Regions from separate parts of the Serratia liquefaciens ATCC 27592 genome, predicted to be linked through region 1. Evidence: predicted binding sites of a transcription regulator. Region 1 holds the regulator's gene; each other region holds the start of a gene.
What was found. The regulator CRP, encoded in region 1, controls carbon source genes, mostly activating them, when cyclic AMP is high. The targets are predictions, from matches to a motif close to ATGTGANNNNNNTCACAT.
Positions count from the first base shown of each region.

Region 2: udp (uridine phosphorylase) is a predicted target of CRP. The motif match lies at 1,576-1,593, and genes of this name have one in related genera.
Region 3: M495_RS13310 (YchE family NAAT transporter) is a predicted target of CRP. The motif match lies at 2,148-2,165, and genes of this name have one in related genera.
Region 4: serA (phosphoglycerate dehydrogenase) is a predicted target of CRP. The motif match lies at 1,531-1,548, and genes of this name have one in related genera.

Region 1 is NC_021741.1:4,845,375-4,849,589, forward strand. Features, by position in the region: gene M495_RS22635 (hydrolase) at 1-131, shown strand, start outside; gene M495_RS22640 (YheU family protein) at 128-361, shown strand; gene M495_RS22645 (phosphoribulokinase) at 513-1,382, shown strand; gene M495_RS22650 (OsmC family protein) at 1,419-1,826, opposite strand; gene crp (cAMP-activated global transcriptional regulator CRP) at 2,206-2,838, shown strand; gene M495_RS22660 (YccS/YhfK family putative transporter) at 2,893-4,215, shown strand, end outside.
Region 2 is NC_021741.1:237,448-241,662, reverse strand. Features, by position in the region: gene M495_RS01080 (tyrosine-protein phosphatase) at 1-519, opposite strand, end outside; gene udp (uridine phosphorylase) at 691-1,452, opposite strand; gene M495_RS01070 (dienelactone hydrolase family protein) at 1,965-2,801, shown strand; gene metE (5-methyltetrahydropteroyltriglutamate--homocysteine S-methyltransferase) at 2,894-4,215, opposite strand, start outside.
Region 3 is NC_021741.1:2,858,839-2,863,053, forward strand. Features, by position in the region: gene M495_RS13305 (ABC transporter substrate-binding protein) at 1-563, opposite strand, end outside; gene M495_RS13310 (YchE family NAAT transporter) at 1,255-1,899, opposite strand; gene adhE (bifunctional acetaldehyde-CoA/alcohol dehydrogenase) at 2,424-4,215, shown strand, end outside.
Region 4 is NC_021741.1:4,284,030-4,288,244, reverse strand. Features, by position in the region: gene M495_RS20065 (LysR family transcriptional regulator ArgP) at 1-559, opposite strand, end outside; gene rpiA (ribose-5-phosphate isomerase RpiA) at 762-1,418, shown strand; gene serA (phosphoglycerate dehydrogenase) at 1,743-2,981, shown strand; gene M495_RS20050 (5-formyltetrahydrofolate cyclo-ligase) at 3,028-3,636, opposite strand; RNA gene ssrS (6S RNA) at 3,665-3,847, opposite strand; gene zapA (cell division protein ZapA) at 3,889-4,215, opposite strand, start outside.

The DNA.
Region 1 (4,215 bases):
ACATTGAGTATCAGTTGACCGAGTTTGGCGGCCACGTCGGTTTTGTCGGCGGCACCTTGAAACACCCCCAAATGTGGCTGGAATACCGTATTCCATCCTGGCTTTCCCCTTATCTGGACACAACCACGTGATTATCCCCTGGAAAGAACTGGAAACTGAGACCCTAAACAGCCTGATCGAGTCCTTTGTGTTACGCGAAGGCACCGACTACGGCGAGCACGAACGCTCGCTGGAACAGAAAGTGGAAGACGTGCGCCGCCAGTTGAAAAACGGCGAGGTGCTGCTGGTTTGGTCAGAACTGCATGAGACCGTCAACATCATGCCACGCGGCCAGTTCCGCGCCGGGCAGGAAGAAATTTAGTGGCGATCGGTTCTATGACTGACGGAAAAAATCAGGTAACAATGGGTTATTGCAAACCAACGCGCGGAATTTTGCCCTTGGCGAAAGGGCGTCAAACAGACCAATAATCATATCTGACGCCTGCGCATTTAACACGGAGTGACCTACCACCATGTCCGCCAAACATCCCGTTATCGCAGTGACCGGCTCCAGCGGGGCCGGCACCACCACCACCAGCGTGGCGTTCCGTAAAATCTTTCAGCAGTTGAACATCCGCGCCGCCGAGCTGGAAGGCGACAGTTTCCACCGCTACACCCGGCCGGAAATGGACGCGGCGATCCGCAAAGCGCGCGATCTCGGCCGCCATATCAGCTATTTCGGCCCCGAAGCCAATGACTTCGGCCTGCTGCAACAAAGCTTTCTCGACTACGGCAAAAACGGCACCGGTCGCTCACGCAAGTATCTTCATACCTACGATGAAGCGGTACCCTATAATCAGGTTCCCGGCACTTTCACCCCATGGGAAGCCTTGCCGGCACCGACCGACGTGCTGTTCTACGAAGGGCTCCACGGTGGCGTCGTGACTGAACACATCGACGTGGCCAAACACGTCGATCTGCTGGTCGGCGTAGTACCGATCGTGAACCTGGAATGGATCCAGAAGCTGATCCGCGATACCGGTGAACGCGGTCACTCCCGCGAAGCGGTAATGGATTCGGTGGTTCGTTCGATGGAAGACTACATCAACTACATCACGCCGCAGTTCTCACGTACCCATATCAACTTCCAACGGGTGCCGACGGTAGACACCTCCAACCCGTTCGCCGCCAAGGCTATCCCTTCGCTGGACGAGAGCTTTGTGGTGATCCACTTCCGCGGGCTGGACCAGATCGACTTCCCTTATCTGCTGGCAATGCTGCAGGGATCTTTTATCTCGCATATCAATACGCTGGTGGTGCCGGGTGGCAAAATGGGGCTGGCGATGGAACTGATCATGGCGCCGCTGGTGCAGCGACTGCTGGAAGGGAAAAAAATCGAGTAATCTACGGGGCGCGGTACAACCGCGCCCCTTTATCCGTTACGCCAGGTCGCGGATTTCAAAACTGTGGGTCACGCTGGCGGCTTTGCTCAGCATCAGTGAAACCGAACAGTACTTCTCAGCTGACAGGTTGACCGCACGTTCCACGATCTTGTCGCTCAAATCTTTGCCGGTCACGATAAAATGCAGGTTGATATGGGTAAACAACCGTGGCGCTTCTTCGCGGCGTTCAGAGGTCAGTTTCACCTCGCAATCACGTACGTCGTTGCGTCCTTTTTGCAGGATCGACACCACGTCGATAGCACTGCAGCCCCCTACTGACATCAGCACCATTTCCATCGGACTGGGTGCTTTATCGCCGGCGTTGCCGTCCATCAATACCTGATGGCCAGACGCGGATTCACCCAGAAACGTCAGCCCTTCCACCCACTTAACTCTTGCCTGCATGCTGGTCACTCCGGTTAATTTCTTAAAATCAGAGTACGCTTTCGCATAGAAACTGGCAACGGAACCTGATGCTAATCATGCTGAAGCGAGACAACACGAGACACCCGCCTCACTCTGTGCTACAAACAGAGCCGCAATAAATCTTTCCGGGACACTGATTTCAGGGAAACTCCCAGGGAAAGGCTCCTTTACCGGTATGTTAACAGAATGTAGCTTGCAGCTCTCCCGGCAAGTTAATATGCTAGAGCGACAGCGTATATTTATGACACGCCTCAAAACCTGCTGATAGCCACCATTAAAACAACGGCGACAGCACGTTTTACAGGGAACTCTGACCCCTGTGACACAAGGCAGCGATAACAACAGAGGATAACAGCGAATGGTTCTCGGCAAACCGCAAACAGACCCTACTCTCGAATGGTTCCTGTCTCATTGCCATATCCACAAATATCCATCCAAAAGTACGCTGATTCACCAAGGTGAAAAAGCCGAAACGCTTTACTACATCGTCAAAGGCTCCGTCGCGGTGCTGATTAAGGATGAAGAAGGTAAAGAGATGATCCTGTCCTACCTTAACCAGGGGGATTTCATCGGCGAGCTTGGATTATTTGAAGAAGGTCAGGAGCGTAGCGCCTGGGTTAGGGCGAAGACCGCCTGTGAAGTGGCTGAAATTTCCTACAAGAAATTCCGCCAGCTGATTCAGGTAAACCCGGACATCCTGATGCGCCTGTCTGCCCAGATGGCAAACCGCCTGCAGATAACCTCTGAGAAAGTGGGTAACCTCGCCTTCCTGGACGTTACGGGCCGCATCGCGCAAACCCTGCTGAACCTGGCGAAACAGCCTGATGCCATGACCCATCCGGATGGCATGCAGATTAAAATCACCCGTCAGGAAATTGGCCAGATCGTCGGTTGCTCTCGTGAAACCGTGGGTCGTATTCTGAAAATGCTGGAAGATCAAAACCTGATCTCCGCTCACGGCAAAACTATTGTCGTTTACGGCACCCGTTAATCACTGAAAAAACGGCGCGATAATTCGCGCCGTTTTTTTATGCCCCGATTTATCATGTGGCGCCGACTGATTTATCATCCGGAAGTCAACTATGCACTGCGACAAACGCTGGTGCTGTGCCTGCCGGTTCTGCTCGGGCTGCTGATCGGCCAACTGCAATACGGCCTACTATTTTCCCTGGTTCCCGCCTGCTGCAACATCGCCGGGCTGGACACGCCCCACAAACGCTTCTTTAAACGCCTGATCGTCGGCGGCTCGCTCTTTGCGCTTAGCAGCCTGCTGCTGCAACAGGCACTGCTGTGGCAAGTACCGCTGCCCGCATTGATGCTCGGTCTGGCACTGTTGCTTGGCGTCAGCGGCGAAATCAGCCCACTGCACGCCCGCCTGCTGCCCGCCGCGCTGGTTGCCGCCATCTTCTCCCTCAGCATGGCCGGTACGGTGCCGCTTTGGCACGCGCCGGTGTTATATATCGTGGGTACCGCCTGGTACGGCCTGTTTACCTGGTTCTGGTTCAAGCTGTGGAAAGAGCAACCGATGCGCGAGTCGCTCAATCAGCTCTATCTGGAGCTGGCGGACTACTTCGAAGCCAAATATTCGCTGTTGACCCAGCACACCGATCCGCAGACCGCCTTACCACCGCTGCTGGTGCGCCAGCAAAAGGTCATGGACCTGATCACCTTGCTGTATCAGCAGCTTAATTTTCTGCCCCATGCCAGCAATCTCGAACAAAAGCGCCTGCAACGCACCTTTCAGGTCGCGCTGGATTTGCAGGAACATATCACCGTCAGCCTGCATCTGCCGGAAGAAGTCCAAAAACTGGTAGAGCAGAGCCAGGCCGAAGCCATTATCCGCCGCAATGCACAGGTGATTGCCAATCGGCTGCGCACGGTAGCGCACGATATCCTCTATCATCAGCATTCTCAGCGTTTCAACATGGATCATGAGCTGGCAGCCCTGGAAAAAGTGGCGGCGCAACACCCGGATAACCCGGTCGGCCAATTCTGTTATTACCACTTCAGCCGCATCGCCCGCCTGCTGCGCACCCAGCACCCACTCTACCGACGCGATCTGATGGCCAATCAAAACCGTCTGCCATTCTGGCCCGCGCTGGTCAGTTACCTGTCGTTCAAATCCAACGCCCTGCGCAATGCGGCTCGGCTGGGAGTCACCCTGGCAGCGGGCAGCAGCCTGGGGATGATATTCAATCTGCCAAAACCTTACTGGATCTTGCTGACCATCATGCTGGTGAGCCAAAACGGCTACAACGCCACCCGGGTACGCATCCAGCACCGTGCGCTCGGCACTCTGGTTGGGTTGGTGATTGCCGCCGGGTTACTGCAGCTGCAGCTGCCCGAGGCTGAGACGCTGGGCGTGATG
Region 2 (4,215 bases), 630 kb from region 1:
ATCGGCACCCAGTGCGAACAATACCAACGCCGATCCGACCCCCGTGCGGTCCTTACCGACTGCACAGTGCTGGACGATAGCACCGTTGTCGGTATGGCTCAGCAACTGAGTCAACTGTTGGTAGGCCGGATTGCCGAACGGCAGTCGGCGATATAACTCCAGCATAAACGCCCGCGCATCGAAACCGGCCAGCGTTTCGCTGGTCAGTTTTTCCAGGTTGGCATTAACCTCATTGCTCAACGGGTTAGCAGGAAAATGGTGGTAATCCGCGCCCTGCCACAGGATATCGGGCTTGGCCTGCACTTCATCGGGATCGCGGTAATCCAGTACCGATCGCACCGGCACGCCGGCCAGGAAGGCGCAGTCGTTTTCCGTCAAGCGCTCCAGCGACCCGGAACGGAACAGTAATCCTCGCTTGATGCGGCGGCCATCAGCAACGCTGTTACCACCGAGATCGCGAAAGTTAATGCCGCCATCAAGCGGTGCCAATGAAGGATGAAGCAGGATCTGGGCGGTCATAGACGTCCTCGTGTTTATTGTCTGATAAAACGCAACCTGAGAGCCAAGGTAAAACCGGGCTCAACGGGTCAAAGAGGTGGCCAGTAAGATGGCGCTGATGATGATAACCGTAACAGATTACGGCTGAATGGAAAAACGGACCGCGTGGCGGCCCGTTGAATTGCGGAGGGATTACAGCAGGCGACGCGCCGCATCAACCACAATCTGCACCGCTTTGCTCTCGGTGTTTTTCATTGTTTCCGCGTTCGGAATTTCCTGCTGGGTACGGTTAACGATCACACCGGCAACCATACCGGCACGCAGGCCCTGGCTGGCACACATGGTCAGCAACGTGGCGGATTCCATTTCATAGTTCATCACGCCCATCGATTGCCATTCTTCCATCGAGCCTTTGAAACGGCTAACGACGCGCCCGGAGAAGGTATCGTAACGTTCCTGGCCTGGATAGAAGGTGTCGGAAGACGCGGTTACGCCGATGTGCGTGGTCGCGCCTGCTGCCTTGGCAGCTTCGACCAGTGCGGTAGTACAGGCGAAGTCGGCCACCGCCGGGAACTCCATCGGCGCGAAGTGCAGGCTGGCACCGTCCAGACGAACCGCCGCGGTGGTGACCAGAACGTCACCTACATTGATGTCTGACTGGATCGCACCGGTGGTGCCGATACGCAGGAAGGTGCGGATACCCAGCTGTGCCAGCTCTTCAACCGCGATAGACGTCGAAGGACCGCCGATACCGGTGGAACAGACGATCACTGCCTTGCCGTCCAGCTCTGCACGCCAGGAGGTGAATTCACGATGGGAAGCCAGGTGCACCGGATTTTCCATCAGCTTGGCAATTTTCTCTACGCGCTGCGGATCGCCAGGAACGATGGCAAGCTGGGCCCCTTGTAAATCGTTTTTGGTCAGGCCGAGATGGAAAACGTCAGATTGAGACATACGAGACTCCTCATAGATCATGTTTATTGGGAGGAACAAAAAAGTACTCTACTGAAAATCGCCACGCAATTTCGTGACGGCAATCACTACAGACAAAGAAACAGAATGCAATCTACATAACTCTTGTGACTAAAGTCACAAAAATTAGCAAGAAGGCCCGCCTGTTGGCCCCAATAGCCACCAGTCTAGTCGACAAATCGCCCCGCCGGTTTCCCCTGCTACTTGGAGTTTATCAAGGCGATTTGCCAATAAATCCTCTATGCAGTCACAGAAAAATAGCCTTGGTTTGTCGGGGACTTAGCCCGAATAAGCGGAACTAACGCACCTTATGGTACTAATGCAGGTCAACTTGCGTAATAGCATGATAAAAAGACAATAAAAACGCGGTAAAGCCGGATATTTAATCGTTTTTTACAGACTTGACTGAAAATGCTCCACTCGATGCCAATAACGGGTAATCTTTCCTATAGTTAATCGCAGCGCTTTTCTCTATTGATTGCACGGAGACCGCAATGAAAACCGATCATGTGATGACATTAAAACAGGCCCAGGGGGGATTCACCCCGGCTGTAACCCCCCTGGCGGCTTCTACCATCCTCACCGACGAGCAGGGCATTCATACCGGGGAAACCACCATTCCTTCTCAGGGTGACAACCTGCCTGCCTATATCGCCAAACCGGCGGACCACAGCGGCCCCTTCCCGGTCGTTCTGGTGGTACAGGAGATATTTGGCGTACATGAACATATTCAGGATGTGTGCCGTCGTCTGGCGAAGCAGGGTTATCTGGCGATAGCGCCGGAACTGTACTTCCGTCAAGGGGATGCCCGGGAATACACCGATATCAGTGAACTGTTCCAGAATCTGGTGAGCAAGGTGCCGGATCGTCAGGTGCTGGCGGATCTGGATCATGCTGCCCATTGGGCAACGCGCCACGGCGGCGATGCCGGCAAGCTGGCGATTACCGGTTTCTGCTGGGGCGGGCGTATTAGCTGGCTCTATGCCGCGCACAACCCGCAGTTAAAGGCTGCGGTGGCCTGGTACGGTAGGTTGGTGGGTGAAAAAACGCTGAATTCGCCAAAACACCCGGTCGACGTTGCGACACAGCTGACGGCACCGGTGCTGGGACTTTACGGCGGCCAGGACAGCAGCATCCCGCTGGAGACGGTGGAAAGCATGCGTCAGGCGATCCGCGCGGCCAACGCCAATGCCGAGATCGTGGTGTATCCCGAGGCCGGCCATGCCTTCAATGCCGACTACCGGCCCAGCTACAACGCCGAAGCGGCAGAGGATGGCTGGCAACGTATGCTGGCTTGGTTCGCACAGCACGGAGTGCCAGGCGTTAAATAGCCTCTCATCTTAAGGCTGCCCGATCGGCAGTCATTTGCGATATGAAAAAGGGCGCCGAAGCGCCCAGAATAATCTACACCCAAAAGTCGCTATCAGACTTGCTGTTCACGCAGGCGCTGTGCGGCCAGCACCATGTTGGTCAGCGACTGACGGGTTTCCGGCCAGCCGCGGGTTTTCAGGCCGCAGTCCGGGTTCACCCACAGACGCTCAGCCGGGATGTTCTGCGCAGCTTTGCGCAGCAGCGCTTCGATCCATTCCACGCTTGGCACGTTCGGCGAGTGGATGTCATACACGCCCGGGCCAATCTCATTCGGGTACTCAAACTCTTTGAAGGCTTCCAGCAGATCCATATCAGAACGCGAGGTTTCGATGGTGATCACGTCGGCATCCAGCGCCGCAATGGAGTCCATGATGTCGTTGAACTCGCAATAACACATGTGAGTGTGGATCTGCGTGTCGTCTTGCGCGACAGCGGCGTTCAGTTTGAAAGCCTCCACCGCCCAGTTCAGATAGGCAACCCAGTCGGATCGACGCAGCGGCAAACCTTCGCGCAGTGCAGGCTCATCAATCTGGATAATGCCGATACCGGCTTTTTCCAGATCTTCCACTTCGTCGCGCAACGCCAAGGCAATCTGTTTGGCGATCACTTCGCGGGTCACGTCTTCGCGCGGGAACGACCAGCAGAGAATGGTGACCGGACCGGTCAGCATACCTTTTACCGGCTTGTCGGTCAGCGACTGAGCATACTTCGCCCACTCGACGGTAATGGCTTCAAGGCGACTGATATCGCCAATGATCACCGGCGGTTTTACGCAGCGGGAACCGTAGCTCTGTACCCAGCCGTTTTGAGTGAACACGAAGCCGTCGAGGTTTTCACCGAAATATTCCACCATGTCGTTACGCTCGGCTTCGCCGTGCACCAACACGTCCAGCCCCAGGCGTTCTTGTTCAACGATCGCCTGTTTGATGTGTTCGCTAATGCTGGTGCGGTAGTTATTGCCGTCCAAACGCCCCTGCTTGAAGTCCAAACGCAGGCCGCGAATTTCCGTGGTTTGCGGGAAAGACCCTATCGTGGTGGTCGGCCAGGCCGGCAGGTTAAAGCGCGCACGCTGTGCCTGAGCACGCTCGGCGTAAGGGCGCTGACGTTCGCTGTCCTGTGCGGTAATCGCCGCCAGGCGTTGGCTTACCTGCGCATTATGCACGCGGCTGGACTGGCGACGAGCGCGGATTGGTGCGCTATAGGCGTCCAGTTCGGCCTGCTTTTCTGCACCCGGTGCGTTCAGCGCCGCGCTCAACAGGGCCAATTCGGTGCATTTTTGCAGAGCAAAGGCGAACCAGCTTTTCACCTCTTCGTCCAAGCGAGTTTCCACGCTCAGATCGATAGGGCTGTGCAGCAGTGAACAGGAAGTGCCGA
Region 3 (4,215 bases), 2.0 Mb from region 1:
CTCAGCATGCTAATGAAGTAAGGTACCGGTTCGCTCAGCGTGACCTGCAGCGTTTTATCATCGATGGCTTTAATACCCAGGCTTTGCGGCGTTTTCTTGCCGGTCAGGATGTCGTCGATATTTTCAATTTTGGCGTACTGCAGATAGCTGGCGTAAGGCGAGCCGGTTTTCGGATCGGCCAGGCGCTGCCAGCTATAAACGAAGTCCTGTGCGGTAACCGGGGAACCGTCGCTCCACACCGCGTCCGGACGCAGGTGGAAAGTCCAGGTTTTAAAATCCTGATTTTCCCACTGGGCTGCCGCCGCCGGTACCACATGCCCATTGGCATCGGTGCTGACCAGCCCTTCCAACAGGTTAAGAATAATATTACTTTCCGGTATCCCCTCGACCTTATGCGGATCCAACGAAGCCACTTCCGTGCCGTTGTTAATTACAATGTTCTGCTGCTGAGCCAATTGCACTCCGGCCGGAACGTCGGCCGCCTGAGCAGAATATACGGCGCTGATACTCAGCAAGCCGGCAATGAACATAGCCAATGGAGTACGCTTTCGGGTTTGCTGCATGGTCGAGGCTCCTTTTCACCAACAAGCATTGCTTATCGATATTCGTGAAGTATTTATAAGAATTCTAAATAAACAGACACCAGCAAAAATCATTCCCACTTTGACGACGCAATCGCGTTAATTGCGCGTAGAAAGTTGCTCGGAAATTAGCAGAAGGCAAATTCCATAGCCAATAATTTTTACAGAAATGTTAAGCAATTCTCTTTTATTGCATCAAGCCCGATCTGTACCCCCCGGACGAGGGTGACAGTTACATAACATAACTAATTGATTTTAATCAGATAAAATAAAGAAAGCCTTATCCTGACGGCACGAAGCAAACTGGCAAAACAGACAAAGAAACATTCAGTTAACAAACCGACCGTTCAAAGAACAAACACCTGCTTATGTGCGGTTAATCACTAATAACACCTGGATGAAAGCGAGACAAGCCCTACAGAATGATGTGATTAAATTAACAGCGGATTTGATGTTAGGAGGCAGAAAAAGGGCAAAAACTGGGGAGGATAAGGGGTAAAAACAACGCTTAGCGTTTTTATTGAGCAACAAATTGAGATTTATGCCACATCCTGGTGCAAGTGAATAAAATTCATTCATATTGCGCACTATATTAATGCGAACCAATAATTGATTTTAATTTTTAAAATTAATTTGAGTCGCGAATCACCCTATTCACGACTCCGTCGCCGGATTACAACAGTCCCGGGAATATGGCCTTAATACCGGTAACGATAAATTCGATACCCAAAGCCATCAGCAATAAACCCATGATTCGGGTGATGACGTTAATGCCGGTTTGCCCCAATAAACGCACCAACAAAGGCGCGGCCCGGAACAACAGCCAACAACAAAAGGCAAACAACGCGATAGCGAGAGTAAAGCCCAACAGGTTCTGCCAGCTATGGTAGCGGGAACTCCAAACGATGGTGGAGCTGATCGCACCCGGTCCGGCCATAAGCGGTAATGCCAGCGGCACGACGCCAATGCTTTCGCGGATCGCGCTTTCTGATTTTTCCTGTTTGTTCTGTTTGTCTTCCCCCAGTTTGCCGCTGATCATCGACATCGCAATGGTAACCACCAGGATGCCACCGGCAATGCGGAAGGAATCGATTGAGATGCCGAACATGCGCAAAATCCCCTCCCCCAAAAATAGCGAGGTCCACAGGATAATGGCGACCGACAGATTGGCGGTCAGGTTGGTTTTGTTGCGCCCGGCAGCTGCCTGGTAGCTGGTCATGCTGATAAATACCGGCAAAATGCCCACCGGGTTCACCAGCGCAAACAGGCCGACAAAAAATTTAATGTAGCCGGAAAAATCCAACAGAGATTGGCCCACAAATGACTCCGCTTTAATAGCTTTAAAAGTGACACTGCCTACGCGCGCTAATGTAATGGAATTGCCACGGGTTATCCATTGGTCATCAGCAGGATTTTTATCTATTAATACGTGTATTGATAAAGTAAATCACCATTGTTAACGTAATGTACGGTTTATGATTTTTTATGTTGAAAAAAGTGCCTGACATCGCAGTTATTAAGAATGATTCTCAAAAACCATAGCTGAATGGTGTCAGCATGCGATTTTTTTGATTTAAATCACATAATCACTACCCAAGAGTAGTTAAGCTCTTAGTCGTAGTCAGGGAGTAGAACAGGTTAAGGAAAAAGTGGCATCTCTGTTCGGCCCGCTGTCTTCTCCTGCTGAGGCATCGGGTAAAGCTCTTTAAGCAAATCAGCAACATGCAGCACAAAAAGATGGGAAACCTTTGTTTTTAAAACAGCATTTTCCACCGATCTGTCTATACTAGTTGCTCGCACGGCTGATTTACTGAAAGAGTTTAACATTATCAGGAGAGCATTATGGCTGTAACAAATGTCGCTGAACTGAACGAGCTAGTTGCACGTGTCAAAAAAGCCCAGCGCGAATATGCCAACTTCACTCAAGAGCAAGTTGATAAAATTTTCCGCGCTGCTGCCCTCGCCGCTGCCGATGCCCGTATTCCTCTGGCTAAAATGGCCGTTGAAGAATCCGGTATGGGTATCGTTGAAGATAAAGTGATCAAGAACCACTTCGCATCAGAGTTTATCTATAACGCCTATAAAGATGAAAAAACCTGCGGTATCCTGTCTGAAGACGATACTTTCGGTACCATCACCATCGCCGAACCTATCGGCCTGATTTGCGGTATCGTACCCACCACCAACCCAACTTCCACGGCCATTTTCAAAGCGTTAATCAGCCTGAAAACCCGTAACGGTATCATCTTCTCTCCGCACCCACGTGCGAAAAACGCCACCAACAAAGCGGCTGATATCGTGCTGCAGGCAGCGATTGCCGCCGGTGCGCCAAAAGACATCGTCGGCTGGATCGATCAACCTACCGTTGAACTCTCCAACCAACTGATGCACCACCCTGACATCAACCTGATCCTGGCCACCGGTGGCCCAGGCATGGTGAAAGCAGCCTACAGCTCCGGCAAACCGGCCATCGGCGTGGGTGCGGGTAATACCCCGGTAGTGGTTGACGAAACGGCGGATATCAAACGCGTCGTGGCCTCTATTCTGATGTCTAAAACCTTCGACAGCGGTGTGATTTGCGCCTCTGAGCAATCCGTCATCGTGGTTGACTCCATCTATGACGCAGTGCGCGAACGTTTCGCATCCCATGGCGGCTACATGCTGCAGGGTAAAGAGCTGAAGGCCGTACAGGACATCATCCTGAAAAACGGTGGCCTCAATGCGGCTATCGTCGGTCAGTCAGCACCGAAAATCGCTGAAATGGCAGGCATCAAAGTCCCGGCAAGCACTAAAGTGCTGATCGGTGAAGTGAAGCTGGTCGATGAGTCAGAACCTTTCGCTCACGAAAAACTGTCGCCAACGCTGGCTATGTATCGCGCCAAAGACTTTGAAGACGCCGTCAGCAAAGCGGAAAAACTGGTCGCGATGGGCGGTATCGGTCACACCTCTTGTCTGTACACCGATCAGGATAACCAGCCGGAACGCGTAGCCTTCTTCGGCGACAAGATGAAAACCGCGCGTATCCTGATCAACACCCCTGCTTCTCAGGGTGGGATCGGTGACCTGTACAACTTCAAACTCGCTCCGTCTCTGACGCTGGGCTGCGGTTCCTGGGGCGGTAACTCCATCTCTGAAAACGTCGGTCCAAAACACCTGATCAACAAGAAAACTGTAGCGAAGCGAGCAGAAAACATGTTGTGGCATAAACTTCCGAAATCAATCTACTTCCGCCGTGGCTCACTGCCAATCGCGCTGGAAGAAGTAGCGACCGACGGGGCAAAACGCGCCTTCATTGTGACCGACCGCTACCTGTTCAACAACGGCTATGCAGACCAGATCACCTCCGTTCTGAAATCGCACGGCATTGAAACAGAAGTATTCTTTGAAGTTGAAGCGGATCCAACGCTGTCCATCGTGCGTAAAGGCGCTGAACAGATGAACTCCTTCAAGCCAGACGTGATCATCGCGCTGGGCGGCGGTTCACCGATGGATGCTGCGAAGATCATGTGGGTGCTGTACGAACACCCTGAAACCCACTTCGAAGACCTGGCGCTGCGCTTTATGGATATCCGTAAGCGTATCTACAAGTTCCCGAAAATGGGCGTGAAGGCAAAAATGATTGCCGTCACCACCA
Region 4 (4,215 bases), 560 kb from region 1:
GCAGCGCAGAACGCGTGACGCCGTTCGGGAAGTAGCGCTCGGCAAAACCCTTCGAGGCGACAAACAGATAGTCCAGCGCACCCAACCGGTCTACCAGGCAGCTCGGCAGCGGCTGCGGTTGGATACTCACCGCGCCGACCACTTCACCGCGCCGCAGACGTTCCTGAGTACGGGTTTCGTCTTCCACCTGGAGGTTCAGGCGGATGGGGGAGTCCGTCAGCACCGGTTTTAACGCCGGCAGCAGCCAGGTGGCCAGGCTGTCGGCGTTGACCGCCAGCGACAGCAGCAACGGCGTGTCGATACCGGTGTCGTTGCCCAACCACTCTTCTTCCAGTAACTCGACCTGGTGCAGCAGCGCCAGCAATTTTTGGCCCTGCTCGGTCGGGCGCGGCGGTACGGTGCGGACCAGCAGCGGTTGGCCGAACAGGTTTTCCAACTGCTTAATGCGCTGGGATACTGCCGATTGGGTGATACAAAGCTTTTGCGCGGCGCGCTCAAAGCCGCGCTCACGGATCACCGCGTCCAGCGCTTGCAGCGTTCGATAGTCTGGGCGTTTCATCGGAAAGATATCCCTTACAGTAATAGATACAGGCACTATGCCACATCTGGGGTGTTTTACAGGTGGAAAATCACCGCGCGACTTTACCGCGACGCGCCTAAAAATGCGGCTTAGGGTGAAGAAGTGTGATCCTGCCTGAGTGAAAAATAGCGATTTACCCTATAATACGCACACGTTTTCGTACAGAGGCAATGGACATATTATGACGCAGGATGAACTGAAAAAAGCGGTTGGCTGGGCCGCGCTGGATTACGTAACCCCTGGCACCATCGTTGGGGTAGGTACCGGCTCTACCGCCGCCCACTTTATTGACGCGCTTGGCTCGATCAAGCATCAGATCGAAGGGGCGGTGTCCAGCTCCGACGCCTCCACCGCCAAGCTGAAAAGCCTCGGCATCCACGTGTTCGACAGCAACGAAGTGGATTCTCTGGATATTTACGTTGATGGTGCAGATGAAATCAACCGCCAGATGCAGATGATCAAAGGCGGCGGTGCCGCGCTGACTCGCGAAAAAATCATTGCCGCCATCGCGCGCAAATTTATCTGCATCGTCGATGCCAGCAAGCAGGTCGACGTGCTGGGCAAGTTCCCGCTGCCGGTCGAAGTGATCCCGATGGCGCGTTCCTATGTGGCGCGTGAACTGGTGAAGCTGGGTGGCTTGCCGGAATATCGTCAGAATGTGCTGACCGATAACGGCAACGTGATTCTCGATGTGCACAACCTGAGCATCGTCGACGCCATCGCGCTGGAAAACAAAATCAACGGTATCGCCGGCGTGGTGACCGTCGGTTTGTTCGCCAACCGCGGCGCCGATGTGGCGCTGGTCGGCACGCCTGAAGGTGTGAAAGTCGTCGAATAACCGCATGTGTTAGCAGGGGCGTCGCCATGGCGCCCCTCTGGAATACGATCTTGGATCCCAGCGGACCGCATAATTCACTGGCTAAAATATCTTTTCTTTAAAGCGCCAAATTTGGTGACATATGTCACATTGTCAGCGTTAGCTCCACAAAGCTTCTGTCTATTTCTTTCCCTATGGCATTTTCTGCCACAAACCGCCAACATCGCTGAGCCTTGTACTGACGGGCGGGCAATCGTTTGTATTGCCGCCCGCGTTATTTTTGTTATGTTGGATGCGTGCTGTTAACAACAGCCGCTTCTGAAGTCTGAACATAGGGTCGGGTAAATGGCAAAAGTATCATTGGAGAAAGACAGGATTAAATTCCTGTTGGTGGAAGGGGTTCATCAGAGCACGGTAGATAATCTGCTGGCAGCCGGATATACCAACATTGAATATCACAAAGGTGCGTTAGACACCGAAGCGCTTAAGGCATCCATCCGCGATGCTCACTTCGTCGGCATCCGATCGCGTACGCATCTGACCGAAGAAGTCTTCGCCGCTGCAGAAAAGCTGGTGGCGGTAGGGTGTTTCTGCATCGGCACTAACCAGGTTGATCTGAAGGCGGCGACCAAACGCGGCGTTCCGGTGTTTAACGCACCTTTCTCTAATACCCGATCCGTGGCCGAAATGGTGCTGGGCGAACTGCTGCTGATGCTGCGCGGCATTCCATCCGCCAACGCCAAAGCGCACCGCGGCGAATGGCAAAAATTGGCCGTGGGCTCGTTTGAAGCGCGCGGCAAGAAGTTGGGGATTATCGGCTACGGCCATATCGGTACCCAACTGGGCATCCTGGCCGAAGGCCTGGGCATGAAAGTGTTCTTCTACGATATCGAGAACAAGCTGCCGTTGGGCAATGCTCAGCAGGTGCGCCACCTGTCAGACTTGCTCAATATGAGCGACGTGGTGACGCTGCACGTGCCGGAAACCCCATCAACCAAAAACATGATGGGTGCAGAAGAGCTGGCACTGATGAAGCCGGGCTCGATTCTGATCAACGCTTCGCGCGGCACCGTGGTGGATATTCCGGAACTGTGTAAGGTATTGGCCAGCAAGCACTTGGCCGGCGCGGCGATCGACGTCTTCCCGGAAGAGCCTGCGACCAACAGCGAGCCGTTCAACTCACCGCTTTGTGAATTCGATAACGTGATCCTGACCCCGCACATTGGCGGCTCCACTCAGGAAGCGCAGGAGAATATCGGTGACGAAGTGGCCGGCAAGCTGGCGAAATATTCCGACAACGGCTCAACCCTGTCGGCGGTAAACTTCCCGGAAGTGTCCCTGCCGGCGCATGGGCCTAACGCCAGCCGCCTGCTGCACATCCATGAAAACCGTCCGGGTGTACTGACGCAGATTAACCAAATCTTCGCTGAAGAAGGGGTGAACATCGCCGCGCAGTACCTGCAAACCGGTGCGGAAATCGGCTATGTGGTTATCGACATTGAAGCGGAAACCGAGCGTGCCGATGCGGCGTTGCAACGTATGAAGGCGATTGACGGCACTATCCGTGCTCGCTTGCTGTTCTGATTGAACGTGCTGTAACGAATAAAGGCCGGATTTATCCGGCCTTTTGCTATTTAACGATCTGCCAAACCCAATTCTGCGCGGGGGTCACAATCTCCGGCAGCGGAATATCCCAGTGTTCCACTGGCACCTGTTCGACCTGCTGGCAATCATGGGCCAGGCCTATCGGATAAGGGCCACGGTGTTGCCAGTTTTGCAGCGTACGATCGTAGAAGCCACCCCCCATCCCCAGGCGCTGGCCCGCGCTGTCAAAGGCCACCAACGGCGTCAGTACCACGTCGAGCGAGCCCAATGGCAGCACGTGGCGCACGTCGAGCTCGGGCTCGAGAATATTGAAGCGGTTGTGCACCAGCGGCGTTTCAGGGGTGTAATGCAGGAATAACAGATTACCCTTGCTGAACGGGTGCAACACGGGCAGATAAACCTGCTTGCTCAACTGCCACAGCCGTTCAATCAACGGGCGGGTATTTAGCTCACCGTCGAACGACAAAAATACCGCGATATTCTGCGCTGCCAGGATGCGTGGATGTGCAGCGATGCGTTCAGCTATCTGCAGGGAGGATTGTTGTTGTTGTTCAGGCGTTAGAGCGCGTCTACGCTGACGGATTTGATTTCGGATATTTTGCCGCTGCTGGGCATACTGGGCTTGAAAAGACATAGTCAGCACACATACCGCTGAGGAAGGGGGAATCTCCGAGATGCCGTCGCAGGCTGTAACCCTTGAACCCATGGTTCAAGGTGAACGTGCTGTCGCAATCTTAAGGCTTCTCGGCGGGCCGAGCATGCACACCGATCGCGGATCATCACATTCTGTTGGTACTAAATATCGGCTCAGGGGACTGGCCCGCTGGCGAACATCTCAGAGAAATTTTTTACTCATTGCCAAAACCTGAGGTTTCAGCAACTTAAGTTATTCGAATTGTGCATCCTGACGTTCAGAGATGCGACCCTGTTCAAGCAAAGCCTGTTCAATGGTCTGTTGCAGCATGCGAATGCGTTGTTCCATATTGGACGCATAATCACGGGTTTTCAACCGTTCTTGAGCAAGTTCATGACAAACGTTCAATGCTGCGATGAAAACGAGCTGCTCAGTATTTGTGACTCTAGTGCGAACTTTAAGATCTTGCAACCGTTCGTTAAGATCGACCGCGGCCATGTTCAACGCATCTTGTTGTTCTGGCGGGCAATTGACTCTTAAAGAGCGACCAAAAATTTGAATATCTACCGGTTGTGCAGA